Regions from separate parts of the Streptomyces sp. 351MFTsu5.1 genome, predicted to be linked through region 2. Evidence: riboswitches for the same ligand, from Rfam matches in the RefSeq annotation. Region 2 holds a riboswitch; each other region holds the start of a gene.
The links. A riboswitch is a leader RNA that binds a small molecule or an ion and turns the genes downstream of it on or off. The one in region 2 is predicted to bind cyclic di-AMP.
Positions count from the first base shown of each region.

Region 1: it holds a riboswitch for cyclic di-AMP, as region 2 does, so the genes downstream of both, H295_RS0112595 (C40 family peptidase) here and H295_RS0113695 (transglycosylase SLT domain-containing protein) in region 2, are expected to answer to the same signal.
Region 3: it holds a riboswitch for cyclic di-AMP, as region 2 does, so the genes downstream of both, H295_RS0141040 (M23 family metallopeptidase) here and H295_RS0113695 (transglycosylase SLT domain-containing protein) in region 2, are expected to answer to the same signal.
Region 4: it holds a riboswitch for cyclic di-AMP, as region 2 does, so the genes downstream of both, H295_RS0130765 (M23 family metallopeptidase) here and H295_RS0113695 (transglycosylase SLT domain-containing protein) in region 2, are expected to answer to the same signal.

Region 1 covers NZ_KB911779.1:116,539-124,193, forward strand. Annotated here, with positions in the region: gene H295_RS0112580 (lipase family alpha/beta hydrolase) at 1-508, shown strand, start outside; gene H295_RS0112585 (M23 family metallopeptidase) at 834-2,384, shown strand; gene pcrA (DNA helicase PcrA) at 2,460-4,943, opposite strand; cyclic di-AMP (ydaO/yuaA leader) riboswitch at 5,383-5,529, shown strand; gene H295_RS0112595 (C40 family peptidase) at 5,538-6,683, shown strand; gene H295_RS0112600 (tellurite resistance/C4-dicarboxylate transporter family protein) at 6,822-7,655, shown strand, end outside.
Region 2 covers NZ_KB911779.1:352,003-359,657, forward strand. Annotated here, with positions in the region: gene H295_RS0113680 (LolA family protein) at 1-696, opposite strand, end outside; gene H295_RS0113685 (polyprenyl synthetase family protein) at 927-1,937, opposite strand; gene H295_RS0113690 (CocE/NonD family hydrolase) at 2,220-4,193, shown strand; cyclic di-AMP (ydaO/yuaA leader) riboswitch at 4,433-4,635, shown strand; gene H295_RS0113695 (transglycosylase SLT domain-containing protein) at 4,641-5,123, shown strand; gene H295_RS0113700 (HAD family hydrolase) at 5,159-5,971, opposite strand; gene H295_RS0113710 (LacI family DNA-binding transcriptional regulator) at 6,484-7,512, opposite strand; gene H295_RS0113715 (carbohydrate ABC transporter permease) at 7,548-7,655, opposite strand, start outside.
Region 3 covers NZ_KB911804.1:49,558-57,212, forward strand. Annotated here, with positions in the region: gene H295_RS0141010 (GTP cyclohydrolase II) at 70-711, shown strand; gene H295_RS0141015 (class II glutamine amidotransferase) at 742-1,491, opposite strand; gene H295_RS44445 (hypothetical protein) at 1,505-1,756, opposite strand; gene H295_RS0141025 (class I SAM-dependent methyltransferase) at 1,947-2,777, opposite strand; gene H295_RS0141030 (TetR/AcrR family transcriptional regulator) at 2,839-3,438, shown strand; tRNA gene H295_RS0141035 (tRNA-Met) at 3,516-3,589, shown strand; cyclic di-AMP (ydaO/yuaA leader) riboswitch at 3,826-3,983, shown strand; gene H295_RS0141040 (M23 family metallopeptidase) at 3,995-5,020, shown strand; gene H295_RS0141045 (aldo/keto reductase) at 5,128-6,072, shown strand; gene H295_RS0141050 (PrsW family intramembrane metalloprotease) at 6,085-7,458, opposite strand; gene trmB (tRNA (guanosine(46)-N7)-methyltransferase TrmB) at 7,508-7,655, opposite strand, start outside.
Region 4 covers NZ_KB911790.1:123,166-130,820, reverse strand. Annotated here, with positions in the region: gene H295_RS0130780 (bifunctional GNAT family N-acetyltransferase/acetate--CoA ligase family protein) at 1-89, opposite strand, end outside; gene H295_RS0130775 (HPr family phosphocarrier protein) at 288-569, shown strand; gene H295_RS0130770 (GntR family transcriptional regulator) at 706-1,401, opposite strand; gene H295_RS0130765 (M23 family metallopeptidase) at 1,604-2,365, opposite strand; cyclic di-AMP (ydaO/yuaA leader) riboswitch at 2,379-2,541, opposite strand; gene H295_RS0130760 (M16 family metallopeptidase) at 2,751-4,139, opposite strand; gene H295_RS0130755 (M16 family metallopeptidase) at 4,136-5,536, opposite strand; gene H295_RS0130750 (DNA gyrase/topoisomerase IV subunit A) at 5,989-7,655, shown strand, end outside.

The DNA.
Region 1 (7,655 bases), 240 kb from region 2:
TGTCGCGGCGGAGCTGCTGGGCCGGCACATCGAGGGAATCTGTGAGCGCACGGGCAGCCGGCAGGTCGATGTCGTCGGGCACAGCCTCGGGGGCCTCATCGCCCGGTACTACGTGCAGCGCCTGGGCGGCGACGTCCGGGTCCGCACGCTGGTCACCCTCGGCACCCCGCACTCCGGCACCCGGGTGGCGCCGCTGGCGAACGCGCACCCGATCGTGCGCCAGATGCGCCCCGGCTCGGAGCTGCTGGAGGAGCTCACCCAGCCGGCGCCGGGGTGCCGTACGCACTTCGTCAGCTTCTGGAGCGACCTGGACCACCTGATGGACCCGCTGGATGCCGCGTGCATCGACCACGCCGATCTGATGGCGGAGAACGTCCGGGTGAGCGGGATCGGCCATCTCGCCCTGCCCGTGCACCCCGCCGTGGCGAGCGGCATACGGCAGGTGCTCGACACCGCACACCCCGGAGAGGAGACGGCGGGCCGCACCGGCGGACTGACCGTGGCGTAACGGCCGTAAGCACCGTTAGGGCTGTAACGGCTGTAACGGCTGTAAGAGCCATAACGGGCGGCTGGCGCAGGGCTTCGACAGGGCGTCAACAGCCCGCAGACAGCCTTCAGGTCACCGACCGACATCGAACAACTCTCGAACACAGGGCCAAACTCCCGCCCGCACTCCCCCGAAACACGGCCGAATGCCCGTTTCCTGCGCGCCCGAAACCAGTTGAAGATTGTCGCGCCCGCGTACCGCCGGGTACAGTCGCCGCACTGCTCTGGCAGCCCCTGTTGTCGAGGCGAAAGAGAAGTTGGTGAACGACCGTCACCCGTCGGGGACAATGACCACCCCGGCTCCGGCTTCCGACGCCGACTCGTCGCCCTATGCGTCGTACGGCTCCCAGGAGGCCCAGTACGGCGACTTCACCACGTACGGCGGTTATGACGCCACTGGTTTCCCTGGCCCGGACGCCTCAAACGCCACCGGCACCTTCGAGGCGGACCCGCTCTTCGGCAACATGCCGGGCGACGGCACCGGTTCGTACGACGCCACGCGGTGGAACACCGGCGGCCACCAGACCCTGAACTACGACATGTACGCGGCCCAGCACCACGCCGCCTACGACACCGGCGCGTACGACGCCACGCAGTGGGGCGGCGACCAGCAGCACCTCGGCGCGATCCCCCCGCAGTCGGGTGGCCCCGACCACAGCGGCGAGTGGGACGCCGGCGCCTGGCAGCAGCTCGACCCCGCCGCGCACCAGGCCGACCGGACCCAGCAGTGGGAATGGGGCACGCAGGCCTTCGACACCGGTGCGTACGACGCCACGCAGTGGAACTCCGACGGCCCGGCGGCCGACCCGCACGCGACGACCGCTTTCGAGCAGGCCGGGTACGACGAGAGCCACCCGTACGACGAGACCCACGCCTACGCCGAAGGCCACGCGTACGACGAGGCGAATCCTTACGGCGACGGCGACGGCTACGCCGAACACACCTCGCACGAGGGCGAGTCCATCGACGCCGCCCTCACCGGCACCGGCGAGATGCCCGCCGTGCACGACATCGACGGCCGGCTCCTGGACGACCAGGAGGAGGCTCCCTCGGCCGCGGCGACGCCCGCCCCGGGCTCCCGCGTCGCCGCCCGCAACGCCAACCGCTCCCGCCGCCGTATGCCCGCGAAGCGCTCCGCGCTGCTGACGATCGCCGTTCCCTCGGCGTGTGTCATGGGGGTCGCCGGGATCGCCGCCGCCTCGGTCGGCACGCTGACCGGCGGCGAGCAGAGCACCGCGAAGACGCTGGCGGACCCGACCGCGGTCAAGCCGTCCGTCGCGAACGACAAGCTGGACACCCAGCTCGAGAGCCTCTCGGCCGGCGCCGACGACTTCGCCGACCGGGCCAGCCGTACCCAGGAGCGCATCGACCTCAAGGCCCAGCAGGTGGCCGAGAAGAAGAAGGCGGCGGAGGAGGCGGCCCGCAAGGAGCGGCTGCGCCCGAAGTTCGCGCTCCCGGTCGCACAGCGGGGTCTCAGTGCCTACTTCGGCCAGGCCGGCGTCAACTGGATGTCCGTCCACACCGGCATCGACTTCCCGGTGTCGTACGGCACGACGGTGATGGCCGCGACCGACGGCACCGTGCGCACGCAGTGGAACAGCGCGTACGGCAACATGATGGTCGTGACCGCGAAGGACGGCACGGAGACGTGGTACTGCCACCTCTCCAGCTACCGCGTCTCCTCCGGTACGACGGTCAAGGCCGGCGATCCGATCGCGTACTCCGGCAACTCCGGCAACTCGACCGGCCCCCACCTGCACTTCGAGGTGCACCCGGCGGGCGGTTCGGCCATAGACCCCCTGCCGTGGCTGCGCAGCCACGGGCTGGACCCGACGTAACCCGAGCCGCACGCCGACGCCGAAGGGCCGGACCCGGAGCAGAACCCCCGGACCGGCCCTTTCGCTTGCGCGGAGCTACAGCTTCTCCACCGGCGCGTACCGCAGCAGCAGTCGCTTCGGCTTCGCTTCCCCGAAGTCGATCGTCGCCTCGGCGTTGGCGCCGGTGCCCTTGACCCCGACCACGGTGCCGAGTCCGAACTGGTCGTGGGTGACCCGGTCGCCGACGGCGAGCGCGACCACCGGCTTCTCCGAGGTCCTGCGGGTCGCGAAGCCGGACGCACCCGACGCCGAGGATCGCGACCGGGACGAGGACAGCGAGGCGGCGACGCCCGAGACCGGCCCCGCGGGGGCGGCGGTCGCCCCCGTGCGCTTCCAGTCGACGTGCTGCGCCGGGATCTCCTCCAGGAAGCGGGACGGCGGGTTGTACGACGGCTGCCCCCACGCGCTGCGAAGGGAGGACCGGGTGAGGTACAGCCGCTCACGCGCGCGCGTGATGCCGACGTACGCAAGCCGCCGCTCCTCCTCCAGCTCCTTGGTCTGGCCGAGGGCGCGCATGTGCGGGAACACGCCGTCCTCCATGCCGGTGAGGAAGACGACCGGGAACTCCAGGCCCTTGGCGGTGTGCAGGGTCATCAGGGTGATGACGCCGGAGCCGTCCTCGTCCTCGTCGGGGATCTGGTCGGAGTCGGCGACGAGGGCGACCCGCTCCAGGAAGTCGGAGAGCGACCCGGTCTCCTCGCCCTCGCCGGACTCCTGCTCGAACTCCAGCGCCACGGCGGCGAGTTCCTGGAGGTTCTCGATCCGTGTCTCGTCCTGCGGGTCGGTGGAGGCCTGCAACTCGGCGAGGTAACCGGTGCGTTCGAGAACGGCTTCCAGGACGGTCGCCGGGCCCGCGCCGGACTCGACGACGGTCCGGAGCTCCTCCATCAGCACGTTGAACCGCTTCACGGCGTTGGTGGAGCGCGCCGCCATGCCGTACGCCTCGTCGACGCGCTTGAGCGCCTGCGGGAAGCTGATCTTCTCGCGCTGGGAAAGCGCGTCGATCATCGCCTCCGCGCGGTCGCCGATGCCCCGCTTGGGCACGTTGAGGATCCGGCGCAGCGGCACCGAGTCCTCCGGGTTGGCGAGGACGCGCAGGTAGGCCAGGACGTCCCGGACCTCCTTGCGCTCGTAGAAGCGGACGCCGCCGACGACCTTGTAGGGCAGGCCGACGCGGATGAAGACCTCTTCGAAGACACGGGACTGCGCGTTGGTGCGGTAGAAGACCGCGACATCGCCGGCCTTCGCGTCGCCCGCGTCGGTGAGACGGTCTATCTCGTCGGCGACGAACTGCGCCTCGTCGTGCTCGGTGTCGGCGACATAGCCGGTGATGCGCGCACCCGCGCCCGCGTTGGTCCACAGGTTCTTGGGGCGGCGGGACTCGTTGCGCTCGATGACGGCATTGGCGGCGGTGAGGATCGTCTGGGTGGAGCGGTAGTTCTGCTCCAGGAGGATCGTCACCGCGTCCGGGTAGTCCTCCTCGAACTGGAGGATGTTGCGGATGGTCGCGCCGCGGAAGGCGTAGATCGACTGGTCGGCGTCACCGACGACACAGAGCTCGGCGGGCGGCAGGTCGTGTTCGCTCGGCGGTACGTCGACGGGGTGCTCGGAGGTGCCGACCAGCTCCCTGACCAGCGCGTACTGGGCGTGGTTGGTGTCCTGGTACTCGTCGACGAGGACGTGCCGGAAGCGGCGGCGGTAGTGCTCGGCGACGTCCGGGAAGGCGCGCAGCAGGTTGACCGTCGTCATGATCAGGTCGTCGAAGTCGAGGGCGTTGGCCTCGCGCAGCCGCGACTGGTACATGGCGTAGGCCTGGGCGAGGGTCTTCTCGAAGCCGTCGGCGGCCTGGGCGGCGAAGTCCTCCTCGTCGATCAGCTCGTTCTTCAGGTTGCTGATCTTGGCGCTGAAGGACTTCGGCGGGAACTTCTTGGGGTCGAGGTCGAGGTCGCGGCAGACCAGGGCCATCAGACGCTTCGAGTCGGCGGCGTCGTAGATCGAGAAGGAGGAGGTGAACCCGAGCTTCTTCGACTCCCTGCGCAGGATCCGCACGCACGCGCTGTGGAAGGTCATCACCCACATCGCGTTGGCCCGCGGGCCGACGAGCTGCTCGACGCGCTCCTTCATCTCGCCCGCGGCCTTGTTGGTGAAGGTGATCGCGAGGATCTGGCCGGGGTGGACACGGCGCTCGCCGAGGAGGTGGGCGATGCGGTGGGTGAGCACCCGGGTCTTGCCGGAGCCGGCGCCGGCCACGATGAGCAGCGGGGTGCCGGAGTGCACGACGGCGGCGCGCTGGTTCTCGTTCAGCCCGTCCAGGAGCGCGGCCGCGTCCAGCACCGGGCGGGGGGCGCCATCGCGGTAGTAGGCGTCCCGGTCCGGGGGCACGTCGAACTTCCCGCCGAACAGATCGTCCGGAACGGGTTCCGGCACGTGGTCGTCCTCGGGCGGCGGCGGGGGTTCCTCCGCGTGCCCGCGAGGGGCCTGGAGGTCCGCCAGGAAGCTGTCGTCAAAGAGGCTGCTCATCGCTCTCCGAGTCTAGGGGGCCCCACTGACAGCCCGCCGCCGCCCTGAGAACATCGCCGGAATCGGCACGCCCAGCGCCCGGGCGCAGGCCCGCTCAGCGCCCGGGCGCAGGCCGCGACAGCTGTCGCACCCCGCCCGTCCGGCGCCGGCCCACGACCCTCCGGAGCCGTGTCGTCACGGTCCGCGGCCGGCTGGCAGGCGCCGCGCCCCGCCGGAACCGCCCTTCCTCCGCCTCGCGGTCACACTCAGGAAAAGCACTCGAGCCGCGACAGACCACTCGGCGCCGACCGTCAGCCACGCACCCCTGACCGAAGGTCACGAAAATGTATCGGGCATATCGAACATCAACCTTCACAGGGGCCACAGCAGTTGGCTACCGTTCCCGGTAGGCCGTACGACCCCCTCCGGCGAACGTCGCCGGGCCGCGCGGCCTCCGCCGAGTCCGGCAGCGCCGCCGCGCGCCCGGAGCCGGGGACCCACCGAACCCCGGGGTGAATCGGCCGACTCCCGCCCACGGGAGCGCCGTAGGGCAACCCTTCCCGCCCGAACCCGACAGCTAACCCGGTAGGCGGAGCACGGAAGGAGTCGCCTCCCTTGGCGTCGCACCGCAAGTCGCGTCCCGCTGGTACGCGCGTAGCAGGCATACGGACCCCGGCCCTCGCGACGGCCGCGCTCACCTCCGTGGCCCTGCTGTCCCAGTCGGCGAACGCCGCGCCGGCCGATGACAAACCCAGTCTCGAAGAGGTCGAGAAGAAGGTCGACGACCTCTACCGCCAGGCGGAGTCGGCGACCGACACCTACAACGCGGCCAAGGAGCGGACGACCAAGCAGCGCAAGCAGGTCGACACGCTCCTCGACGACGTCGCGCGGCGCACCGAGAAGCTCAACCAGGCCCGGGAGGAGCTCGGTTCCTTCGCCGCCGAGCAGTACCGCACCGGGGCCGCCGCGCCCGGCACAGCGACCTTCCTGCTCGCCGACACCCCGCAGGACTACTTCGACCAGACGCAGCTGATGGGCCGCCTCACGAGCCGCCAGAAGGGCGCGGTCGACGACTACGTCTCCGAGCAGTCGGCGACGATGAAGAAGCGTCAGGAGGCCTCCCAGAGCCTCCAGTCGCTCACCGAGACGCAGAGCGACCTGAAGACCGCGAAGGCGACCGTCCAGAAGAAGCTCGCCGACGCGCGCGAGCTGCTCTCGGAGCTGACGGCTCAGGAGAAGGCCCGCCTCGCGGCGATCGAGAAGGCGAAGCAGGAGGCCGCGGCCCGCAAGGCGGCGGAGCTGGCCCGGCAGCAGGCGGCCGCGGAGAAGGCCGCGCAGGAGGCGGGCCGGCAGGAGAGCACGCCGGGCACCGGCACCTCGACCGCGACCGACTCCTCGTACGCCACCAGGGCCGCCAAGGCGCTCGCCTTCGCCCGCGCACAGATCGGCAAGCCCTATGTGTGGGGCGCCACCGGCCCCGGCTCCTACGACTGCTCAGGCCTCACCCAGGCCGCCTGGAAGGCCGCCGGCGTCACCCTCCCCCGCGTCACCTACGACCAGGTCAACGCCGGCACCACGGTCTCCCTGGCCGACGCCCAGCCGGGTGACCTGGTCTTCTTCTACGACGACATCACCCATGTCGGCCTCTACATCGGCAACGGCATGATGATCCACGCCCCCAAGCCGGGCGCGTACGTCCGCGAGGAGTCGATCTACTACGACGGCGAGTCGGCGATCCACAGCGTGGTGCGACCGGCCTGAGGTCCCGTGGCGCGGGCGGGGCGCCTGCGCCCGCGCGATGTCCCCCACGCGCGTGTGCCCGCCCCGCCCGGGCGATTTCCCCCACGCGCGCGTGCGCGCCCCGCTCGCGGGCTGCGCGGAGCTTCCTAGCATCGGTCCATGGCCGGTACCTCCCCGTACTCCCCCCTGCGCGTCTGGTGGACGCAGCGCCCGCCCGCCGCCGGGGCCGCCGTGCTGGCGACCGGCATCCTGTCGGTCGGGCTGCATCTGACCGGCTACGCGACGCTGTCCCGGATCGCCCTGGTGATCGGCTGCGCGGCCTGGCTGGGACTGGCCGCCGAATTCGCCGTACGACTGCTGCGGGAGCGCGCGCGATGGGCCGCCGAGGCCGGGACGCCGGGCGCCCTGACGGCGGTGGCGGCGACCACCGTCCTCGGCACCGGCTTCTCCGCGCTCGGCCGGCAGCCCCTGGCCGAGGCGCTGCTCGCGCTGGCCGCACTGCTGTGGCCGGTGCTGATCGTGTTCGTCGTGAGCCACTGGAGGCGGCGGATGCCCGGCGGGGTGTTCCTGGGCTGCGTGGCGACGGAAGGCCTCGCGGTCCTCGGCGCCACCCTCGCGGCGGCCGAGTCGGCGGCCTGGCTCGCGCACACCGCGCTCGTGCTGTTCTGGCTCGGTCTGGTCCTCTACGGCGTCGCGCTCTTCCGCTTCGACCCGCGCCAGGTGCTCGAGGGCCACGGTGACCACTGGATCGCGGGCGGCGCGCTCGCCGTCTCGGCGCTGGCCGGCGCGCAGCTGATCGCCGCGGACAGCGCGCGCCTGTACCTGTGGAACGACGACGACCTGGGCGTACTGCACGCGGTGACCGTCACGCTGCTGGTGCTGGACCTGGTCTGGTACGCCGTCCTGCTGGTGGCCGAGTGCCTGCGGCCGCGGCCGCGCTACGACGTGCGGCGCTGGGCCACCGTCTTCCCCATGGGCATGTCCGCTGCGGCG
Region 2 (7,655 bases):
CGTGTCCTCGTCCTTGGGCTTGACGACCAGGCGGTAGGCGTCCCGGCCCGCGACCTGGGCGGTGCCCTCGACGGTGATCGAGGTGGTCTTGTCGGCGGCCTTGAGGGCGTCCTCGGCGAGGTCCTTGGGGGTGGCCGGAAGCTCGTCCTTCGGCTTTCCGTCCCGCTCGGAGGCGGTGGTGTGGAAGACCGAGTTGGACTTGCTGTCGTAGCCCCAGACGTCCTTGCCGTTGTGGATGAGGCTGTACTCGGCCGCGTCCTCGAGCAGCGAGACCTTCTGCTTGTTCTCGCCGTCGGCCGCGACGCGCAGGGTGTGGGTGCCGGAGGCGAGCTCGGTGAGCTTGCCCGCCGGGTCGGCGGAGGAGCCGCCGCCCGAGCCCGAGGGGCCGGCGGCGGAGCCCAGCGAGCTCTCCAGGCCGCCGAGGTCCGGCAGTCCGAGATCGGTGGTGATCTTCACGGTGCCGGACAGCTGCTGGACGTCCGACGCGGCGATCTTCTCGACGAGTTCCTGTGCGCTGATCTTCGGCAGGTCGGGGTCGCCGGAGTCGGCGAGCGCCGGGACGAGCCCGATGGTCGCCGCCGCGACTCCCACCACGGTGGCCGGGACGACGTAGCGCGCGGCCTTGCGCCGGCGCGCCGCGCGCAGTTCCTCGGCGTCCGCGGCGGTAGCGCTGTCGTCGGATGCGTTCGGTGCCATGTGTGCCTTACCTCCGTCGTCGGCGGCGGCTGTCAACTCCCGTACGTCCACCCGTAGCCGCCATTCTCACCCGAATCGGTGAGCAGTGGTGTTTTCCGTGGTGTCCATCTGACCAAATCGGCCATGAACATGCGTCAGACCACGGAGCCAACTCCGCGTACACCTGGGGTATGACACGACGGGCGAACGCCCCCTACGGAACCCGTAGGGGGCGCCCGTTCCCTGCACGGCTAGCCGGCGCGGTGGACCACCGCGTCGCACAGCTCCATCAGGGCCGCCTTCGCGTCGCACTCCCGCAGCGGGGCCAGGGCCGAGCGCGCGTCCTGGGCGTACTGCACGGTGTCCCGGCGGGCCTGTTCGAGGGCGGGGTGGGCACGCAGCGCGGCCAGCGCCTCGGCGTGCCGGGCGTCGTCGGTGAGGTCGGAGTCCAGGAGGTCGCACAGGGCGATGTCCTCGGCGAGCCCGAGGCGGGCGGCCCGCTCGCGCAGCCGCAGCACCGGCATGGTGGGGATGCCCTCGCGCAGGTCGGTGCCCGGTGTCTTGCCGGACTCGTGGGAGTCGGAGGCGATGTCCAGGACGTCGTCGGCGAGCTGGAAGGCGACGCCGAGGCGCTCGCCGTACTGGGTCAGGACGTCGACGACCCTCTCGTCGGCGCCGGACATCATCGCGCCGAAGCGGCACGAGACCGCGACCAGCGAGCCGGTCTTGCCGCCGAGCACGTCGAGGTAGTGCTCGACCGGGTCACGGCCGTCCATGGGACCCGCGGTCTCCAGGATCTGGCCGGTGACCAGGCGTTCGAACGCCTCGGCCTGCACCCGGACCGCCTCGGGGCCGAGGTCGGCCAGGATGTGCGAGGCCCGGGCGAACAGGAAGTCGCCGGTCAGCACGGCCACCGAGTTGCCCCAGCGGGTGTTGGCGCTGTCGACGCCGCGGCGCACCGCGGCCTCGTCCATCACGTCGTCGTGGTACAGCGTGGCGAGGTGGGTCAGCTCCACCACCACCGCGGACGGCACCACGCCGGGTGCGTACGGGTCGCCGAACTGGGCGGCGAGCATCACGAGGAGCGGCCGGAACCGCTTTCCGCCCGCGCGCACCAGGTGCTGGGCGGCCTCCGTGATGAAGGGGACCTCGCTCTTGGTGGCTTCGAGCAGTCCCTCCTCGACAGCCGTCATTCCGGCCTGGACATCGGCTTCCAGAGCCTGGTCCCGCACGCTCAGCCCGAACGGCCCGACGACGGTCACGAGGGGTCTCCTGTCTGCTGGTGTCTTCTGGCGGTCAAACGGAATGTCGATAAGGCGCTGCCATCACTCAAGTCAGCGTATCCGGTCACCTTTGGATCACCGATAGCGCCCGCCCCGTCCATGCCAGGCGGTATCGGATCACGACCGGTATGTTTTTGATCACCTGAAAAGAACGGATATCCATCGACTTGTAGGGAAGTAACCGACTGTGTCCCAGCTGCGCCGCACCGTGCGCCCGGTGCGTTGACACACGAGACGGTCCACGAGGACGTCCGTGTCCCGATGCCGGACGGGACGCTGCTGTACGCGCGCGTGTGGCGGCCGCTCACCCCTGAACCGGTACCCGCGATCCTGGAATACCTGCCGGGCGGCCTCACCGACTCGACGGCGGCCCGCGACGGCCGGCGCCACCCCTGGTACGCGAGCCACGGCTATGCCGCCGTGCGGGTGGACGCGCGCGGGCACGGCGCCAGCGAGGGCGTGCCGGGCGAGCCGTACGGGACGGCCGAGCCCGCCGACGGGGTCGGGGTGATCGACTGGCTGGCGGCGCAGCCCTGGTGCGACGGCCGGGTCGGCATGATCGGCAGCGCCGGGGGCGGCTTCGGCTCCCTGCGGATCGCGGCCCTCGCACCCGGGCCGCTCAAGGCGGTCGTCACGGTCTGCGGCACCGACGACCGCTACGACAACGACGTGCACCACCTGGGCGGTTCCGTCCTCGCGGTGGACACGCACGCGTGCGCGGCGGCCACGCTCGCGCTCGCGTGCCGGCCGCCGGACCCGCTCCACGTCGGCGAGGCCTGGCGGGACATGTGGCTCAGGCGCCTGGAGACCGTGGAGCCGCCCCTGCACACCTGGCTCGCCCACCAGACCCGCGACGCGTACTGGCGCCGGAACAGCGTCCGCGAGGACTACGGCGCGATCGACGCGGCCGTCCTGGCGGTGGGCGCATGGCACGACCCGTACCGCGACACCGTCCTCCGGCTGGTCGAGCACCTGCCCGCCGACCGGGTCCGCGGGATCATCGGCCCCTGGACCCACCCGCACCCGGACCACGGTCTGCCGGGCCCGGTGACCGGCCTCCTCCGGGAGACCCTGCGCTGGTGGGACCAGCACCTCAAGGGCATCGACACCGGCGTCATGCGCGAGCCCCTGCTGCGCGCCCACATCAGCGACTCCCACCCGCCGACGGCGGCCTACGGCACCCTGCCCGGCCGCTGGGCCGGCGAGCCCGTCTGGCCCTCCCCTCACGTCACGACGGTGTCGTACGGCCTCCAGGGCCCCGCCGCGCTGGTCCGTTCGCCGCAGCACACGGGGGTGGACGCCGGCCGGTTCGTCCCGCTCGGCCAGGACGCCGATCTGCCGCCGGACCAGCGGGAGGAGGACGCCCGCTCGGCCTGCTTCGACTTCGCGGTGGGCGCGGAGACGTGGGTGCTCGGGCGGCCGCGGGTGCGGCTCAGGGTGACCTCGGAGGTGTCGCGCGGGCAGGTCGTCGCGCGGCTGTGCGATGTCGCCCCGGACGGCTCGTCGACCCTGGTGACCCGGGGAGCGCTCAACCTCTCCGCGCGCCTCGGCCCGGACCGGGCGGTGCCCTGGGAGCCGGGGGCCACGCAGGAGGTCGCCTTCGAGCTGAACGGCGCCGGGCACGCCTTCCGGCCCGGCCATCGGATCCGGCTCGCCGTGTCCTCGGCGTACTGGCCGTGGATCTGGCCGCAGCCCGAGTCGCAGGCCGGTTTCTCGCTGGACCCGGCGGGCAGCTTCCTCGAGCTGCCGGTACGCGCGCGTGATGCCTCCTTGGGCCACGCGCCCTCGGACATCGCGTTCGAGGAGCCGGAGCAGTCCGTGTCGCTCGGGGTGGCCCGTGGCGTGGCCGCTGACGGGTGGAGCCCCGTGACCCTGGACGAGCCCCGCCCCGCGCGCCTGGTGGTGCGGGACGTGGCCAAGGGCGAGTGGCGTCTGGAGATCGACCCCCGGTACGGCGGCACGCGCGTGTACCCCGACGGGCTGGAGTGCACCGAGGACGTGCGGGAGTCGTACACGATCGACGAGCAGGACCCCCTGTCGGCGCGCGCCCGCTCGGACTGGTCGATCCGGCTGCACCGCCCCGAGCTCGCCTGGGACACCACCGTGCGCACCCGCTCGGAGATCAGCTGCGACGGCAGCGACTTCCACACCTCGAACGAGGTGATCTGCGCCGAAGGCGGCGAGGTGGTGTTCCACCGGACGTGGGAGAAGCGGATCCCACGAACAGCCGGTTGACTCCGAGTTGGGCCTCTTGCCCGTTTTGCGCGTCTTGCGCTCGGGCGTGACTTGACTCACTCCGACTGACGGACCGGCAGATATCCGGAATCCTCCAATCCGCCTTTCCGTGCGAGCGAGTTGAGGCTTGCGACCGCAAAGGATCAAGTGCCCCAAATACCCCCGACCAAGGTCAATAGGCACCGCATGTGAATTCGCCACTTGTTCCGGACATGTGCTCTCGCATACGTTCCCGGCCTGTCGGGCGGACGCCGAATCCTGCCACCGCCCGTACACCCACCGAGAAACCACGGCAGGAGCGGGGGACCCAGGTAAGTCGCCGGAACGGGCGTCTTCGGACAAACCGGTACGGCTCGGGGTGAAGTCATGCCTTTTGCGGGCATGGCCGGGCAACTCCCCGCCCGAACCCGACAGCTCACCTCGCAGGCGACGGAGAGGAACTTCGCCATGCCCGCTGCCGCTCAGCACCGCGCTTCGCGCACCAACCGTCTCGTCCGCAAGCTCGCGATCGCCGGAACCGGGGTCGCCGTCCTCGCGCTCCCGCTCGTCGGCGCGACCACCGCGTCCGCGGCCACCCCGACCGTGCAGACCGCGACCACCCTCGGGTACGCCAACAACCTCGACGGCTGGATCCGCGCCTCCCTCGCCGTCATGGCGGAGCACGGGATTCCCGGCTCCTACGACGGCATCTACCGCAACGTCATCCGCGAGTCCTCCGGCAACCCCTACGCCATCAACCTCTGGGACTCCAACGCGGCCGCCGGCACCCCGTCCAAGGGCCTGCTCCAGGTGATCGACCCGACGTTCAACGCGTACCACGTGGCCAACACCTCGTGGGACCCGTACGACCCGGTGGCGAACATCACCGCGGCCTGCAACTACGCGGCGGCGCGGTACGGGTCCATCGACAACGTGTTCGGCGCGTACTAGGAACGGCGCCTGCCGGGAACCACGCCTGCTGGGAACTACGCCTGGCTGAAGAGTCTTTCGAGGACGACGGCGATGCCGTCGTCCTCGTTCGACAGGGTCACCTCGTCGGCCACGGCCTTGAGTTCGGGGTGGGCGTTGGCCATCGCGACGCCGTGGGCCGCCCAGTCGAACATGGGGATGTCGTTGGGCATGTCGCCGAAGGCGATCGTCACCTCGGGGCCCAGGCCCAGGTGCTCGGCGGCCAGCGCGAGGCCGGTCGCCTTGGTGATGCCGCATGGCTGGAGTTCGACGGTACCGGGCCCCGACATGGTGACGGTGGCCAGCGAACCGACCACCGAGCGGGCCGTGACCGCCAACTCGTCGTCGGACAGGTACGGGTGGCGCAGCAGCACCTTGCTGATCGGCTCGCACCACAGGTCGTCGCGCCGCCCGACCCGCACGGCGGGCAGGGTCGGGTGGGGCATCAGATAGCCCGGCTCGATGAGCGTGAGCCCGTCGACACCGTCCTGGTCCACCGCCGCGTACACCTGCCCCACCTCGGCCTCGATCTTCCCGAGCGCGGTCTCGGCCAGCTCCCGGTCCAGGGTGACCGACCAGAGCAGGCGGTCCGCGCCGGCGTCGTACACCTGCGCGCCCTGTCCGCACACCGCGAGCCCCGTGCTGCCGAGGTCGTCGAGGAGGGGCCGCACTCTGGGGGCCGGCCGTCCCGTCACGACGAGGTGCTGTGCCCCGCCCTCCGCGACCCTCGCGAGCACGGCCAGCGACCGGTCGGAGAGGGTGTCGTCGGCGCGGAGCAGCGTGCCGTCCAGGTCGGTGGCGATGAGTGAATATGCGGGGGAGGCGGCCATGATCAGAGAATACGGATGGTTGGCCCCTCCGACTCGACGCGAACCGGACGGCTGCTGCTTTCACATCCGTTGACGGCAGTTCCGGTTCCGGGGTGCGGCGGTCACGCGGTGGTACGGCACCGCCCCGGCCGACGGACCCTGCCGGGCGCGGCCCGAAACCCACGGCCGGTCGGGGGCGTTCACCACTACCGGCGGACCCTTGTGGAGGCCGCGAGCCTCCTGCTCTACGGCGGCGGCCTTGCGGTCTCCCCACGAGCCGACGGGATGGTCTTTGCCGAGGACTTCGACGGCGGGCCGGAGAAGTGACCTGTGCCGCTCGCGCCGACGTGCCCGCCGCACTTGCGGGTTGCGGCGGCCCGTGACGCGTCACCGGCCGCGGGGCCGCCGGCCCGGCCGGCCGCATGGGCCACCTGCGCGGCCGCCGGGACCGCCACGCGCGCCGTCGCGTTCGCCGCCGCGGAGACCGCTGTACCCCCGCGCCCGGGCGGCCCCTCGGCGCTTCCCGCGAACCGCTACGCCGAGTCCCGCACCACCAGTTCGGTCGGGAGGATGACGCCCGCCGGGTCCTCGCCGGCGATCTGGGCCAGGAGCATGCGGACCATCTCGGTGCTGATGCGGTCGAAGGGCTGGCGCATGGTGGTGAGGGCGGGGGCGACGGCGGTGGCCGCGGGCGAGTCGTCGAAGCCGCCGACCGCGATGTCGTCGGGGACCGAACGCCCGGACTGCTGAAGGACGTTCACCACCCCGAGGGCCATGAGGTCGGAGGCGACGAAGACGGCGTCCATGTCGGGGGCCCGGGACAGCAGGCGCCGGGCCGCGCGCTCACCGCCGCTGCGCCGGAAGTCTCCCTCCACCACGAGCGCCGGGTCGTAGGGCAGGCCCGCCTCGGCCAGCACGTCCCGGTAGCCGGCGAGCCGGTCCGGGCCGCCCGGCATGTCCAGCGGCCCGGTGACCATGCCGACGCGCCGACGGCCGCCCGCGAGGAGATGCCGGACCATCTCCTGGGCGCCCTCCCGGTCGGCGGCGGCCACGTAGCTCACCTTGGTCCCGCGCCCGATCGGCTTGCCGCACACCACCAACGGGATCCCGGCGTCGTGGAGTTCGGCCGCGACCGGGTCACCGCTGTGGTTGGACAGCAGCAGCACCCCGTCGACGTGGCCCGAGGTGATGTACCGGGTCAGGCGCCGGCGGTCGTCGTCGCTCTCGGCGAGCATGAGCAGTAGCGGGATGTCGTGCTGGGCGAGCCGCTCGGTGCAACCCCGCAGCAGGACGTTGAAGTTGGGGTCCTCGAAGAACTTCTCCTGCGGTTCCGTCAGCAGGAACGCCACCGAGTCGGAGCGGCCCGTACTGAGGCTGCGGGCATGCCGGTTGACCACGTACCCGGTCTTCCTGATGGCGGACTCCACGGCCCGCCCGGCGGCGGGCGAGACGTAGTGGCCGCCGTTCAGGAAGCGGGAGACGGTGCCCCGCGAGACGCCCGCCTCCCGGGCCACGTCGTGGATGGTGGGGGGCCTGCGGCGCCCGTTCGCACTCGTGGTCATGTTCCTCGTCAACTAGAGACTTCAGCAGGGGGCGTTCAGGCCTTGACCGAGCCGCTCAGCAGGTCCAGGGACCAGAACCGCTGGATCACCAGGAAGAGCCCGATCAGCGGCAGGACCGCGAGCAGACAGCCGGTGATGACCAG
Region 3 (7,655 bases), on a different contig from region 2:
GGGGTAGGGTCTCGATCAGTAGATCTGCTTCAAATCTGAAGCAGGTATGCCTATGGACCGGAGTACCGCATGACCGACCTGCCCGCCGCCACCCAGCGCTCCCGCGTCCGCGTCCCGCTGCGCTTCGGTGACGGCTACCGCGTGGACGCCGAACTCGTCACCTTCCACGGCCTGGCCGACGGCCAGGAACACCTCGCCGTCGTCCTCGGGAACCCCGCCCCCGGTGCCGTCCCCCTGGTGCGCCTGCACTCCGAGTGCCTGACCGGAGACGTCTTCGGCTCCGCCCGCTGCGACTGCGGGCCCCAGCTGCGCGAGGCCGTCGAGCGGATAGCCGAGCGTGGCGGTGTGCTGCTCTACCTCCGCCAGGAGGGCCGCGGTATCGGTCTCTACAACAAGCTCGACGCGTACGCTCTCCAGGATCAGGGTCTCGACACCTACGCCGCCAACACCGCGCTGGGCCTGCCCGAGGACGCCCGGGACTACACGGCGGCCGCGCAGATGCTGACCGCCCTCGGGATCGGCGAGGTCGACCTGCTCTCCAACAACCCCGACAAGGCGGGCCAGTTGAGGGAACTGGGGATCGGCGTCCACGACCGTGTCCCCACAGGGGTGTTCACCACCGCCCACAACGTCCGCTACCTGCGCGCGAAGGTCCTCCAGACCCAGCACACGCTGCCGCTGGGGGAGTTGACGGAGCTCGGGGTCGGCTGAACGTCACCGGCCCGCTGCACCGTCCGCCCGTCACGCGTGCACGCGTACGCCCAGGCCGTCCCGCCGGATCTCCAGCACCTGGCGGTACGGCAGCACCCGCCAGGCCCCGTCCGGCTGGGGGACCCCGCTCGATGCGACGACCACCCGGTCGCCGTCCGCCCGGTACCGCAGCCGGAAGAAGTCGGGCCCGCGTCGGCGGCTCACCTCGGAGTCCGGGTCCTCGTCGGCGTACGCGTACAGCGCCTCGTCCGTCAGCAGCAGGCAGTTCAGGCTCGCGAAGGACGCGCGGGCCCGTATGTCCTCGGCGGCCCGGGCGAGCGCGTCGACCGGGTCCCTGTCCCGCAGCAGTGTCAGCACCCGCAGGAAGAACCGCTCGGAGTCGGTGCTCCCGCCCGCCGACGCGAGCAGGCCGGGGTCGATGAGCCCGTCGAGGGCGTCGTACGGCGAGAAGAAGCCGTTGTGCGCGAAGGCGAGGCCGCCCGCGGTGAACGGATGCGTGTTGCCCGGCACGACGGGCAGCCCGGGGCTCGCCATCCGCAGATGGAGCACGGCGGCATCGGCGCGCGTCCCGGCGAGAGCGTGCTCCCACAGCCAGTCCCCGGCGGCCGAGGCGATCCCCTTGACCACCCGTGGCCTGCCCCCGCCCGCCCCGGGCCAGGCGGCGATCCCCCACCCGTCACCGTGCTCCCGGCCCAACTCCGTGAAGGGCACGGTCAGTTCACCGAGGGAGGTGGCAAGCGGAAGGGGTGCGCGGGTGACCACGCCCAGGAGACGGCACATGGGCGTGACAGTACTAAGAGGAGCTGTCCTCGCTGTGGTCGCGGACCCAGTTCCGGTGCGCGTTGGAGCCCTCGCGCCCGGGCGAGAGCTTCAGCACCGCTCCGCCGTCGATCTGCTCCAGGCTCGTGATCACGTACGGCGAACCCGTGTGCACCGCAAGCCGGATGGCGCCGTTGGCGAACTCCGTCACCCGCAGGGTCCGGCCCCCGGAGAGCGGGACGTCCCGCTTGTCGATCTCCACCGGTCGCTCCTCGGCTGCCGTCATGGCCCCTCCTGGTTCATCTGAGAACCGTCACGCTACGCCGACCGAGGGGGCGGCCGGCCCACAGGGACGGACCGTTGGGCTGAGGTCCGGTGCAAGGAGCCGGAGAACTTTCCCCGCTCCCCGCTCTCCGGCCGCTGTCGCCGAGTTCATCCGTCTCCCCAGGCTCGGCGACACCCGGCGTTTGCCGTGGTCAGGCCGTAGGGGAGCGGGTCGCGGTGATCACGACGGACGTGTAGGGCATGGTGGCGTGGCCGCCGAGCTTGTCGATCGCGGTCCCGGCGCGGTCCAGGACCTCCGCCATGGTGTCTGCGGGGAGTTGGGTGAGGCCGCCGAAGGTGGGGAGCTGGTCGAGCCACTCCTCTCGGGAGTAGGTGCGCTCCCAGGCGAAGCGCCACTGTTCCGGCTCGCTGAAGCTGCCGGTCCGCCGGATCCCGTCGGCGATTCTCGCGAACAGCGGCTGGTAGGCGTCCACGGCCGAGCCTTTGAGGAGACCGGGGTTGAACGGGGAATCGGGGGCGACCCGTTGGAGTGCTTCGGCCAGGGCGTCGATCACCTCGGCCGGGAGCTGGGGGACGTGGTGGAAGGGGGCGAGTCGGCCGCCGGGCCGGAGGACCTGGGCCGCCTTGGCCGCGCCGGCGACGGGGTCCACCCAGTGCCAGGCGGTGCCGGCGATGACCGCGTCGAACTGCCGCCCGGCCGGCTGCCAGTCCTCGAACCTGGCGACCTCGACCTCGATGCGGCTGCGTCGCGCGAGGGCGGCCATCCGCTCGTCGGGTTCGACACCGAGCACGGTGCAGCCGGCCGCCTGGAACTGCCGGGCCTCGATGCCGGTTCCGGCTCCGACGTCGAGGACGTGCCGGCCGGGGCTTGCCGCGACGATCCTGTCCACGAGGGCCTGGGGATACGGCGGTCGGGAGCGGTCGTAGCGTTCGGCGTCCACGCCGAACGACTCGGCCGTCTGCCGGTGGCGGTGGGGCTCGGGGCCGGGCGTGTCCGGCTGTCCCTGCGATAAAGTGGGCATGCGCCCACATTAATGGGCGGTTGCCCACTTGTTAAGGCGCGGCGGCGCGGAAAGGGAGACGATGCCGTCAGGGGTGCACATCCACAACGTGCGCGGCCAGTTGTTCGAAGCCGCCGAGCGCGTCCTGCTGCGGGACGGGCCCGACGCGTTGACCAGCCGGGCCGTCACGGAGGAGGCGAACTGCGCCAAGGGCGTGCTGCACCGGCACTTCGCCGACTTCGACGCTTTCCTGGCGGAACTGGTCCTCGATCGCGTCCGCGGCATCGAGGACCGGACCACGACTCTGCGCGCGGCCGCCGGGACCGGGAGCGTGGTGGACAACCTCACCGACGCACTGCAGGACCTGTTCGGTCCGGTCACGGTGGCGATCGTCGCGCTCATCACCTTCCGCGACGGCCTCCGCGCCCGGCTGCGCGAGGCCGGTCTGACCGGCATCCCGCTGGCCGTGCAGGGCGCCGCGATGATCGCCGCATACCTCACCGCCGAGCGGGAGTCGGGGCGCCTGGCCGGTGACGCGGACATCGACACGCTCGCCCCCACCCTCGTCGGGGCCGGGCACCTGCTGTTCGCCGACCGGACGAGCGCCCCGCCGCAGACCACCGCCGTCCGCAAGATGGTGACCACGGTCATCGCCGGCGCCCTGCGACCACCCCGGCCGTGACCCGAGCGCCCGGGCCGCACCTCGCCAGTAATGCGTGCGGGAGTCGGTCCCCGGATGGCGTATGCTGGTTTCACCGACGCGGGGTGGAGCAGCTCGGTAGCTCGCTGGGCTCATAACCCAGAGGTCGCAGGTTCAAATCCTGTCCCCGCTACTCACGGCTCAGGGCCGGAGTCCAGTCACTGGACTCCGGCCCTGAGTGTTTCCCGGAGCGCGCTCATCACCTGGCGTGAGCGATCCGGTCAACTCGCCCGTTTTTCACCGGTCATGGGCCGTAAGTCCTGCGGGATTTCGTTAATGATCAAGCGGAACAGCTTGGAATCGGGCCCCCGGGTCTATTAACGTTCGATAACGCAGCGCGGTCGTCCCAGCCGTCACAAGAGACGGCTCCGTGCTCACGCGCCGAATTCCGCAAGGGAACCGGGGAACCACCACCTTGGGGTGAATCGCTCGTCTGCCGCCGTGGCCACACGGCGGGTATACGCGCGTAGGAGACCTTCCTGCTCCGAACCCGTCAGCTAACCCGGTAGGCGAGAAGGAAGGAAAGGAGCGCGCCCACGTGGCGTCCAACCCGCCTGCCCCCGAGGCCCCGTCCGTACCGCGCAGCACTCTCGTGTACGGCGGCTACCGCGCCGACGACGAGGCCCCCCTCGGCGAGTGGAACCCGACCGCGGACTCCCTCGCCCCGGTGCGAGGCCGGCACCGCGTGGCCAAGCAGCGCGGCGGCGGATTCGCCCGCAGCTCCACCGTCCTCGGCGTCGGTGTCATAGCCGCGGTCAGCGCCGGCGGCATGGCCAGCGCCAACACCGGCAAGCCGCCGGTCTCCATCTCGATGCCGGACCTGCCGAACGTCGGCTCGCTCATCTCGGACGACTCCGACTCCGGCGCCGACGACACGAGCGCCTTCAGCAGCGTCGGCACCGCCACCGTCGACACCGCCAAGGGCACCTCGGACGCCGGTGAGGCGCTGCGCTCGCGCATCCTCGCCCAGGCCGAGACGCAGCAGGACCAGCTCGACACCAAGGCCGCCCAGGCCGTCGCCGACGCCGCCCAGAAGGAGGCCGACGCGGCCGCCGCCAAGGCGGAGAAGGAAGCCCAGCAGCAGGCCGCCGCCGCGAAGAAGAAGGCGGAGGAGGCGGCCGCGAAGAAGGCCGAGGCCGCGCGTCTGGCCGAGCTCGCCAAGCAGTACACGCTGCCGACCTCGTCGTACACGATCACGGGCACCTTCGGTCAGGCCGGTTCGCTGTGGTCCTCCGGCTACCACACGGGCCTCGACTTCGCCGCCCCCACGGGCACGCTCATCAAGGCGATCCACAGCGGCACCGTCACGGAGGCCGGCTGGGCCGGTTCCTACGGCTACCGCACGATCCTCACCCTCGACGACGGCACCGAGCTGTGGTTCTGCCACCAGTCCTCGATCAGCGTCAGCGTGGGCCAGAAGGTCGGCACCGGTGACGTCATCGGCCGCGTGGGCGCCACCGGCAACGTGACCGGCGCGCACCTGCACCTGGAGGTCCACCCGGGCGGTGCGGCGACCGGGATCGACCCGATGGCGTGGCTGCAGGGCAAGGGGCTCAACCCCTGAGGCTCCCTGAGGATCTCTGAGGTCCGGAGGGGCTGATTCCGCTTGTTTACGAGGACTTTGCGGCCGTAGCGGAAGATCCCCGTCGGGCAGGGGCGTTGACGTATCACATGACTTCTCTGCGCAAGCTCGGCTCCTCCGACCTCGAGGTCTTCCCGCTCGCCCTCGGCGGCAACGTCTTCGGCTGGACCGCCGACGAGGCCACGTCCTTCGCCGTCCTCGACGCGTACACCGCCGCGGGCGGCAACTTCGTCGACACGGCCGACTCGTACTCCTCGTGGGTCGACGGCAACTCCGGCGGCGAGTCCGAGACGATCATCGGCAGGTGGCTGGCCGCCCGCGGCAACCGCGACGACGTCGTCATCGCCACGAAGGTCAGCCAGCACCCCGACTTCCCCGGGCTGACCGCCGCCAACATCAAGGCCGCCGCCGACGCCTCCCTGAAGCGCCTCGGCACCGACCACATCGACCTCTACTACACCCACTTCGACAAGACCGAGGTGCCGGTCGAGGAGATCATCGGCGCGCTGGACGAGCTGGTGAAGGCGGGCAAGGTGCGCGCGATCGGCGCGTCCAACATCTCCGCCGCGCGGCTCTCGGAGTCCCTCGCCTTCTCCGACCGCGAGGGCCTGGCGCGCTATGTCGCCCTCCAGCCCCACTACAACCTGGTCTCACGCGACACGTACGAGGGCGAACTCCAGGCCGTCGCCTCCCGGGCGGGCCTCGCCGCCGTGCCGTACTACGCCCTCGCGTCCGGCTTCCTCACGGGCAAGTACCGCCCCGGTACGACGGTGGAGGGGGCGCGGGCGGCGGGTGCCGGCAAGCACCTCGACACCGACCGCGGCCGCAAGGTCCTCGCCGCCCTCGACGGCATCGCCGAGTCCCACGCGGCCCCGGTCGCCACGATCGCCCTCGCCTGGCTCGCGGCCCAGCCGACGGTCACGGCCCCCATCGCCTCCGCGCGCACGGTGGAGCAACTCCCGGCCCTGCTGGGGGTGGCGGACGTGACCCTGACGGAGGAGGAGCTGGGGCGCTTGACGGAGGCGTCGGCGTAAGAGCTCGCGGCCCTACGTGCGATACGGGTTGTACGCCGGATACGGCATCGTCGACTGGACCGGCATCGTCGGTTGCACCGGCAGCGCGGGGTTGCCCGGCTGGGGTGGGTAGCCGTACACGCCGTACACCCCGTACCCCGGCCAGGGCGGCGCGGCCACCGGCGGGGCCGTCACCCGTGCGGCATGGTCGAGCGCCGGCCGGGCCACCTCACGGCGCCGCCACAGCTCCTGGAGCAACTCCCGCTCCCGTACGACGAAGTCCGCGTTCGCGCGACCGAGCCGCCCCCGCCGCCGCAGGAAAGCGAGTGATGTCGCGTACGCCTCGTACTGCGCGACCGCCCGCCCCGCGGGCCGCCCGCCGAGCTGCCGGCGCGCGTACTCCCGCGCCACCCGCCGAGCCCGCATCGAGCCGAGTGCGTACGGCTCGGTCGGTGTCAGCCAGCCGGCGGCGGCGTAGGCGGGCAGCTCCTCGCGGACGGTCTTCAGCTCCCGCTGCCGCGTCCAGATCACCAGCCAGGTCAGCAGCGCGAACGCCGGCACCATGAACATCGCGTACACCGCGAAGAAGCCGTACTCCCCGAACGTCGACGAGCCGTTCCACGTCGCGTGCATGCCCATCGCGAGCAGCAGTCCGGACAGCGGGAAGAGCACCCGCCGGATGTGCTGGTGTTCCGCCGAGAGCGCGGAGATGCCGAAGCCGATGCCGGTGAGGACGGTGAACAGGGGGTGCGCGAACGGTGACATCACCACGCGCACGAAGAAGGTCGCGGCGGTGACGGAGGCGATGCCGCGGTCGCCGGTCAGCTGGTCGGTGCCGAAGGCGGTGCCGAGGTAGAGGATGTTCTCGGTGAACGCGAACCCGGTCGCGGTGACCCCCGCTATCACCACCCCGTCCACGATCCCGGTGAAGTCCCGTCTGCGGAACAGGAACACGAGCAGTACGGCGGCCGCCTTGGCCGACTCCTCGACGATCGGCGCTATCACCGTCGCGCCGAGGGTGTCAGCGCCGGACGGGTCCGCGGTCGCCGTCGCTATCCACTTCGTGGCGAAGCTGTTGGCGATGATCGCTATCAGCGCGGCCGCGCAGGCACCCCAGGCGAACGCGAACAGCAGATTGCGCCAGGGGCCCGGCTCGACCCGGTCGAGCCAGCGGAACGCGGCGATGAGCAGCGGTACCGGCAGGACGGCGAGCCCCAGCCCGACCAGGAAGCCCTCGCTGCCGGTCTGTTGCCGCACCAGCGCGAGGATGACGAGCCCGGACAGCGCGAGAAGCGTGATCAGGGCGCCGTAGCGCACCCACTTCCGCTGCCACCAGTGCGCATGCCGCAGTGGGGCACCACCGGTGGGCTCACCGGTGTACGTCGGATACGGGGGAATGGTGGCCACGGCATCGACCTTAACGAGACGGAGGCACCGCCCGCAGCCGGGCTGGAACCTAGGCGCCGGAGGGGGACTGGTCGGTTCGGACGCCGTGCTGTACGCGACGGAACAGCAGGTCGTTCACGACATGTCCCTTCTCCAGTCCCTGGCCCTCGAAACGGGTCAGCGGCCGGAAGTCGGGACGCGGCGCGAATCCGCCGTCG
Region 4 (7,655 bases), on a different contig from region 2:
GGCCTGATGCGCGCGGTGCCGCCGTCGCGCAGCACTACGTCGGCCTCCCAGTGGGCGGGGTACTCGTGCCGGTCCGACGCGCTCTGCATGGGCCCCAGAGTACGGCTCGCGTACGACAACGGCGCGAGGCAGTCTGTGGACAACGCGCGAGCGGGTACAAGGACGGACGCCGGACCGAGGCCGCGGTCCGGCGGCTCACCCCGGGAGGGACATCGGGTCCCCTCCGGAGACGCTTCACGTGTGGGAAACTGGTCTAGACAACCCTGAACACCGAAGGGCAGCATCACATGGCTGAGCGCCGCGTCAACGTCGGCTGGGCCGAGGGCCTCCACGCCCGACCCGCTTCCATCTTCGTCCGGGCCGCCACGGCCGCAGGCATCCCGGTGACGATCGCCAAGGCCGACGGCAACCCCGTCAACGCGGCCTCCATGCTGGCCGTCCTCGGCCTCGGCGCCCAGGGCGGCGAGGAGGTCGTCCTCGCCTCCGACGCCGAGGGCGCGGACGCGGCCCTCGACCGGCTCGCCAAGCTGGTCGCCGAGGGACTCGAGGAGCTTCCCGAGACCGTCTGAGTTCTCCGGGGCACAGCGCGGTAAAACAAGTCGAAGGGCTCGTCCGGATTATCGGGCGGGCCCTTCGCATTTCCCTTTCACGGGCAGCAGAAATACTGCCCCACGAATTTCCCCCTCTTTGTATACGGCGCCTGTGTTAATGCCGCAGGCCCGTCACGTTTACAGGATGTTGCGAGGTCCTCACACGGTCCGCGCGGTCCGCCCCCGAAGTGAGCCGCAGCCGGTGCGCCGCACCCGAGCGCTCGGTGTGCAGTGCCGTGATCGCCCGCGCGCGCTCGCCGTCCCCGCGCGCCACCGCGTCCACGATCGCGCCGTGCTCCGCCCACGACTCCACCGGGTCGGCCGGTGCGTCCACGACGTACATCCAGGCGATCTTGTGCCGCAGCTGGGTCAGCACCGAGGTCATCGCCGGGCTGCCGGAGGCCTGGGCGAGCGTCTCGTGGAACCAGCCCCCCAGGGAGCGCAGATCCTCGCTGTTGCCCCGCCTGGCACGCTCCTGACCCAGCCGGACCAGGCCGCGCAGCACCTTCAGATGGGCCTCGGTGCGCCGCTGGGCGGCCCGGGCGGCGCCGAGCGGTTCGAGGAGCAGGCGCATCTCCAGGAGGTCCGCGCCCTCCTGCTCGGTCGGTTCGGCGACGCACGCGCCCGCGTGCCGCCGCGTCACCACGAAGCCCTCGGCCTCCAGGGTGCGCAGGGCCTCCCGGACCGGGACACGGGAGACGCCGTAGCGGCGGGCGAGCAGTTCCTCGGTGAGCCGGCTGCCGCGCTCGTGGACACCGGCGACGATGTCGTCCCGGATCGCCGTGCATACCGAGTGCGCCGGAATACGCATGTCCGACCTCCGTCTTAATCCCCGCGAAACGTCGCCGATTGACGTGTGTTCAGTGACTCTATTGCAATCAGCGGGAATTTCCGACGGCGGACCGGAATCCGGGGATATTTTTTGGACAAGGGGGCTCCGGAAACGACGAAACCCCGGCTCGGGGAGCCGGGGTTTCGCGGAGATCGCGCGGAGGTCTCGCGCGGAAGCGGTGTCAGACGTTGACGCCGTGCGAGCGCAGGTAGGCGACGGGGTCGATGTCCGAGCCGTAGTCGGGGCTGGTGCGCGCCTCGAAGTGCAGGTGCGGCCCGGTGACGTTGCCGGTCGCGCCGGACAGGCCGATCTGCTGCCCCGGGGTGACCGACTGGCCGACCGAGACGCCGATGGACGACAGGTGGCCGTACTGGGTGTACGTGCCGTCGGCCATCCTGATCACGATGTTGTTGCCGTACGACCCGCCCCAGCCGGCCTCCACGACGGTGCCGCGGCCGACCGCGTGCACGGAGGTGCCGCTGGCAGCGTGGAAGTCGACTCCGGTGTGGCTGCCGGACGACCAGATCGAGCCGCCGCTCTTGTAGCCGGTGGAGATGTAGGAGCCGGAGATCGGGGCGACGAAGGCGTTGAGACGCTTGCGCTCGGCCTCGCGGGCGGCGCGCTCCTTGGCCTCGCGTATCTCCTTGGCCCTGGCCTCGGCCTTGCGCCTGGCCTCGGCGGCCGCCTTCTTCTGCGCGGCGGCCTGCTCCTGGGCCACGGCCTGCGCGTCGATCTGCGCGGCGAGCGACTGGCCGGTGCTGACGACGGGCATGAGACCGCTCTGCTCCACGGCGGTGGCGGAGTTGTCGGCGGCGAGCGCCGGGGCGGCGACAGCGCCGATGACGCCGGTGGTGGCGAGGGCGGCGACGCCCGCGGCGCGGGCGGTGGTGCGCTTCATACGGCTGGGACGGCGGTGCTTCCCGGTGGCGCAGGTGAACGCCATGTGATGGCTGATCCTTTCCTTCCTTCTCGCCTACCGGGTTAGCTGACGGGTTCGGAGCAGGAAGGTCTCCTACGGGCCTCCGCGCGCTGCACGGACGTCCGATTCACCCCAGGGACTTGGTGTGGGTCCCCGGCTCCCCTGGCTCGCGCCGTACGGGGACTCGGCGATGGCTGTCCGGTGCCGCGGGCGCGGCGCAGTGCCTGACGAACAGCCCGGATGACGCTAAGCGGGGCGGGTTTCAAGACCCAAACGGATCACGGTGTTTGTAGCGCATCCCACAGGGCAGACAGGCAACCTCCCACCCAATTCGGACATCTAAGTGACCTGGGTGTCGAAGGGGCCCTGGTGACGCATCCGTCACCAGGGCCCCTCGACGGCACTTGCCCTACTCGGCCGTCACGACCTTGACCTCGCCGATGCCGAGGGCCTCCACGGGCGCCTTGATGGCGGCCGCGTCGCCGACCAGGACCGTCACCAACCGGTCCACCGGGAAGGCGTTCACGACGGCCGCGGTGGCCTCCACGGTGCCGGTGGCGGCGAGCTGCTGGTACAGCGTCGCCTGGTAGTCGTCGGGCAGGTGCTGCTCGACCTGGTCGGCCAGCGTGCTCGCGACGGCCGCCGCCGTCTCGTACTTGAGCGGCGCCACCCCCACGAGGTTCTGCACGGCGACATCGCGCTCGGCGTCGGTGAGACCGCCCTCGGCGAGCGTGCGCAGCACCTTCCACAGGTCGTCCAGGGCGGGACCGGTGTTCGGGGTGTCCACGGAGCCGCTGATGGCGAGCATCGCGGCCCCCGAGCCGTCCGGGGCTGACCTGAGGACCTGCCCGAACGCGCGCACGCCGTAGGTGTAGCCCTTCTCCTCGCGCAGGACCCGGTCCAGGCGGGAGGTGAGGGTGCCACCGAGGCAGTACGTGCCGAGCACCTGCGCCGGCCACACGCGTGCGTGCCGGTCGGCGCCGGTACGGCCGATCAGGAGCTGCGTCTGGACGGCTCCGGGGCGGTCCACGATGACGACCCTGCCGGTGTCGTCGGCGGTCACCGGCGGCACCGGGCGCGGCTGGGCCGCCGAGCCGGTCCAGGAGCCGAGGGTGTCGGCGAGCAGCGCGTCCAGGTCGATGCCGGTGAGGTCGCCGACGACCACGGCGGTCGCGGTGGCGGGGCGTACGTGCTTCTCGTAGAAGGCGCGTACGGCGGCGGAGTCGATGTTCTCGACGGTCTCCGCGGTGCCCTGGCGCGGACGGGACATGCGCGAGTCCGCCGGGAACAGCTCCCGGGAGAGCTCCTTGGCGGCGCGGCGGGACGGGTTGGCCAGCTCGTGCGGGATCTCGTCCAGGCGGTTGGTGACGAGCCGTTCGACCTCGCTGTCCGCGAACGCGGGCGCCCTGAGGGCGTCGGCCAGCAGACCGAGCGCCTTGGCGAGGCGGGAGGCGGGCACCTCGAGGCTGAGGCGGACGCCGGGGTGGTCGGCGTGCGCGTCGAGGGTGGCGCCGCAGCGCTCCAGCTCGGCGGCGAAGTCCTCGGCGGAGTGCTTGTCGGTGCCCTCGGAGAACGCGCGCGCCATGATCGTGGCGACGCCGTCCAGGCCGGCCGGTTCGGCGTCCAGGGGCGCGTCCAGGAGCACCTCGACGGCGACGACCTGCTGGCCGGGGCGGTGGCAGCGCAGCAGGGTGAGGCCGTTGTCGAGCGTTCCGCGCTCGGGGGCGGGGAAGGCCCAGACCTTGGGCTCGCCCGCCTGCGGCTGCGGGTGGAATTCCATCGCGGCGAGCTCGGTCACTTGGCCGCCTCCTCGTTCTCGTCGGTGGCTTCTACGGTCGCCGCGGCCTGCGGGTCCTCGGAGGCGTCCTCGGCGCTGTCGGCGATCTCGGCGGGTGCGGTGGGCTCGTAGACCAGCACCGCGCGGTTGTCGGGACGCAGCTTGGCCTTGGCGACGGCCTGGACCTCCTCGGCGGTCACGTCCAGGACGCGCTGCACGGCGGTGAGGGCGAGCTGCGGGTCGCCGAACAGGACGGCATAGCGGCACAGTTCGTCGGCGCGGCCCGCGACGGTGCCGAGCCGGTCCAGCCACTCGCGCTCCAACTGGGCCTGGGCTCGCTCCATCTCCTCGGCGGTGGGCCCCTCCGCGGCGAACCGGGCGAGCTCCTCGTCGATGGCGGCCTCGATGACCGGCACCTCGACGTCCCCGGAGGTCTTCACGTCCAGCCAGCCGAGGGAGGGCGCTCCGGCGAGGCGCAGCAGGCCGAAGCCGGCCGCGACGGCCGTACGGTCGCGTCGTACGAGCCGGTTGTAGAGGCGGGACGACTCGCCGCCGCCGAGGACGGTCAGGGCGAGGTCGGCCGCGTCCGCCTCGCGGGTGCCGTCGTGGGGCAGCCGGTAGGCGGCCATCAACGCGCGCGCGGGGACCTCCTCCTCGACGACCTCGCGCAACTGCTCGCCGATGGTCTCGGGAAGCGAGCCGTCGCGGGGTGCGGGCTTGCCGTCGTGCGAGGGGATGGAACCGAAGTACTTCTCGATCCAGGCGAGCGTCTGCTCCGGGTCGATGTCGCCGACGACCGACAGGACGGCGTTGTTGGGCGCGTAGTAGGTGCGGAAGAACGCGCGGGCGTCCTCCAGGGTGGCCGCGTCCAGGTCGGCCATCGAACCGATCGGGGTGTGGTGGTAGGGGTGGCCCTCGGGGTAGGCGAGCGCGGTGAGCTTCTCGAACGCGGTGCCGTAGGGGACGTTGTCGTAGCGCTGCCTGCGCTCGTTCTTGACGACGTCGCGCTGGTTCTCCATCGACTCGTCGTCGAGGGCGGCCAGCAGGGAGCCCATGCGGTCGGCCTCCAGCCAGAGGGCGAGCTCCAGCTGGTGGGTGGGCATGGTCTCGAAGTAGTTGGTGCGCTCGAAGCTGGTGGTGCCGTTGAGCGAGCCGCCCGCGCCCTGGACGAGCTCGAAGTGCCCGTTGCCGTGCACCTGCTTGGAGCCCTGGAACATCAGGTGCTCGAAGAGGTGAGCCAGGCCGGTACGGCCCTTGACCTCGTGGCGCGAACCGACGTCGTACCAGAGGCACACCGCCGCGACCGGGGTCAGGTGGTCCTCGGAGAGCACCACGCGAAGGCCGTTGGCCAGGCGGTGCTCGGTCGCTGTCAGGCCCCCGGTGCCTGCCTGGTCTGTGGCCGTGTGACCCATGGGCATGTACGTCCCTTCGATCGCGGTCGCGGTCGTTGAGAACCGCGGTTCGTGGAGCTGTTTTCCTGCCGGTCCTGCCACTGTATGCAAGCGTGCGGACCCTGGGTGAAGTTCCCGGGGCGCGTACGCCCACAGCGGATCGCGTAGCCTGCGGGCAACCGTGAGCGGGGCGCTGCGCGAGCGCCGGGCCGGGTGGCTCGGCGGTCGTCGGCGAGGCGGCGTGACGGTCGCCCGGTGGGGCGGCGTGGCAGTCGCCGGGTGGAGCGGCCTGGGGGGTCGTCGGCCGGGCGGCGTGCCAGCCGTCCGCCGAGCGGTTCAGCCGGGTCCTGGCCCGGACTGTCAGTGCCGCGGTCCACAATGGTCCGCGTCAGATCCTGTTCACGCTTCAGCAAGAGTGAGCCAAAGGGCCGATGTGAGCGACCCGTAGGCGAGCGACCAGAAAAGAGGAGCCGGCAGCGATGGCCCGCCGCAGCACGAAGACCCCGCCGCCCGACGACTCGTACGAGGAGCGGATCCTCGACATCGACGTCGTGGACGAGATGAAGGGCTCGTACCTCGAGTACGCGTACTCGGTCATCTACTCCCGCGCGCTCCCCGACGCCCGCGACGGCCTCAAGCCGGTGCACCGGCGCATCGTCTACCAGATGAACGAGATGGGCCTGCGCCCCGACCGCGGCTACGTGAAGTGCGCGCGCGTGGTCGGCGAGGTCATGGGCAAGCTGCACCCGCACGGAGACACGTCGATCTACGACGCCCTCGTGCGCATGGCACAGCCCTTCTCGATGAGCGTCCCGCTGGTCGACGGCCACGGGAACTTCGGCTCGCTGGGCAACGACGACCCGCCGGCCGCGATGCGGTACACCGAGTGCCGCGCCGCCGAGGCCGCGAGCCTGATGACGGAGTCCATCGACGAGGACACCGTCGACTTCGCGCCCAACTACGACGGCCAGGAGCAGGAGCCGGGCGCGCTGCCCGCCGCCTTCCCGAACCTCCTGGTGAACGGCGCCTCCGGCATCGCGGTCGGCATGGCCACCAACATGGCGCCGCACAACCTCACCGAGGTCATCGCCGCCGCCCGCCACCTGATCCGCTACCCCAACGCGGATCTGGACGCCCTGATGAAGCACATCCCGGGCCCCGACCTGCCCACCGGCGGCCGGATCGTCGGCCTGTCGGGCATCCGGGACGCGTACGAGACGGGCCGCGGCACCTTCAAGATCCGCGCCACGGTCGCCGTCGAGACGGTCACGGCCCGCCGCAAGGGCCTCGTCGTCACCGAACTGCCCTTCTCGGTCGGCCCGGAGAAGGTGATCGCCAAGATCAAGGACCTGGTCGGCGCGAAGAAGCTCCAGGGCATCGCCGACGTCAAGGACCTCACCGACCGCGCCCACGGCCTGCGCCTGGTCATCGAGATCAAGAACGGCTTCGTGCCGGAGGCGGTCCTGGAGCAGCTCTACAAGCTGACACCGATGGAGGAGTCCTTCGGCGTCAACAACGTGGCGCTGGTGGACGGGCAGCCCCTCACGCTCGGCCTCAAGGAGCTCCTGGAGGTCTACCTCGACCACCGCTTCGAAGTGGTGCGCCGCCGCAGCGAGTTCCGGCGCACCAAGCGCCGCGACCGGCTGCACCTGGTCGAGGGCCTGCTCACCGCCCTGGTCGACATCGACGAGGTCATCCGGATCATCCGCTCCAGCGACAACTCCGCGCAGGCGAAGGAGCGCCTGATCGAGCGCTTCTCGCTGAGCGAGATCCAGACGCAGTACATCCTGGACACGCCCCTGCGGCGGCTCACCCGGTTCGACCGCATCGAGCTGGAGTCCGAGAAGGACAGGCTCAACGCGGAGATCGCTGAGCTGACCCGGATCCTGGAGTCGGACTCCGAGCTGCGCAAGCTGGTCTCCGCCGAGCTGGCCGCCGTCGCCAAGAAGTACGGCACCGAGCGGCGCACGGTCCTGCTGGAGGCCGGGGCCACGGCGCCGGTGGCCGCCGTACCGCTGCAGGTGGCGGACGACCCGTGCCGGGTGCTGCTGTCCTCGACGGGGCTACTGGCCCGTACGGCGAACGGTGAGCCGTTGCCGGAGGAGGCCGGCGGAAAGCGCGCCAAGCACGACGTGATCGTCTCGGC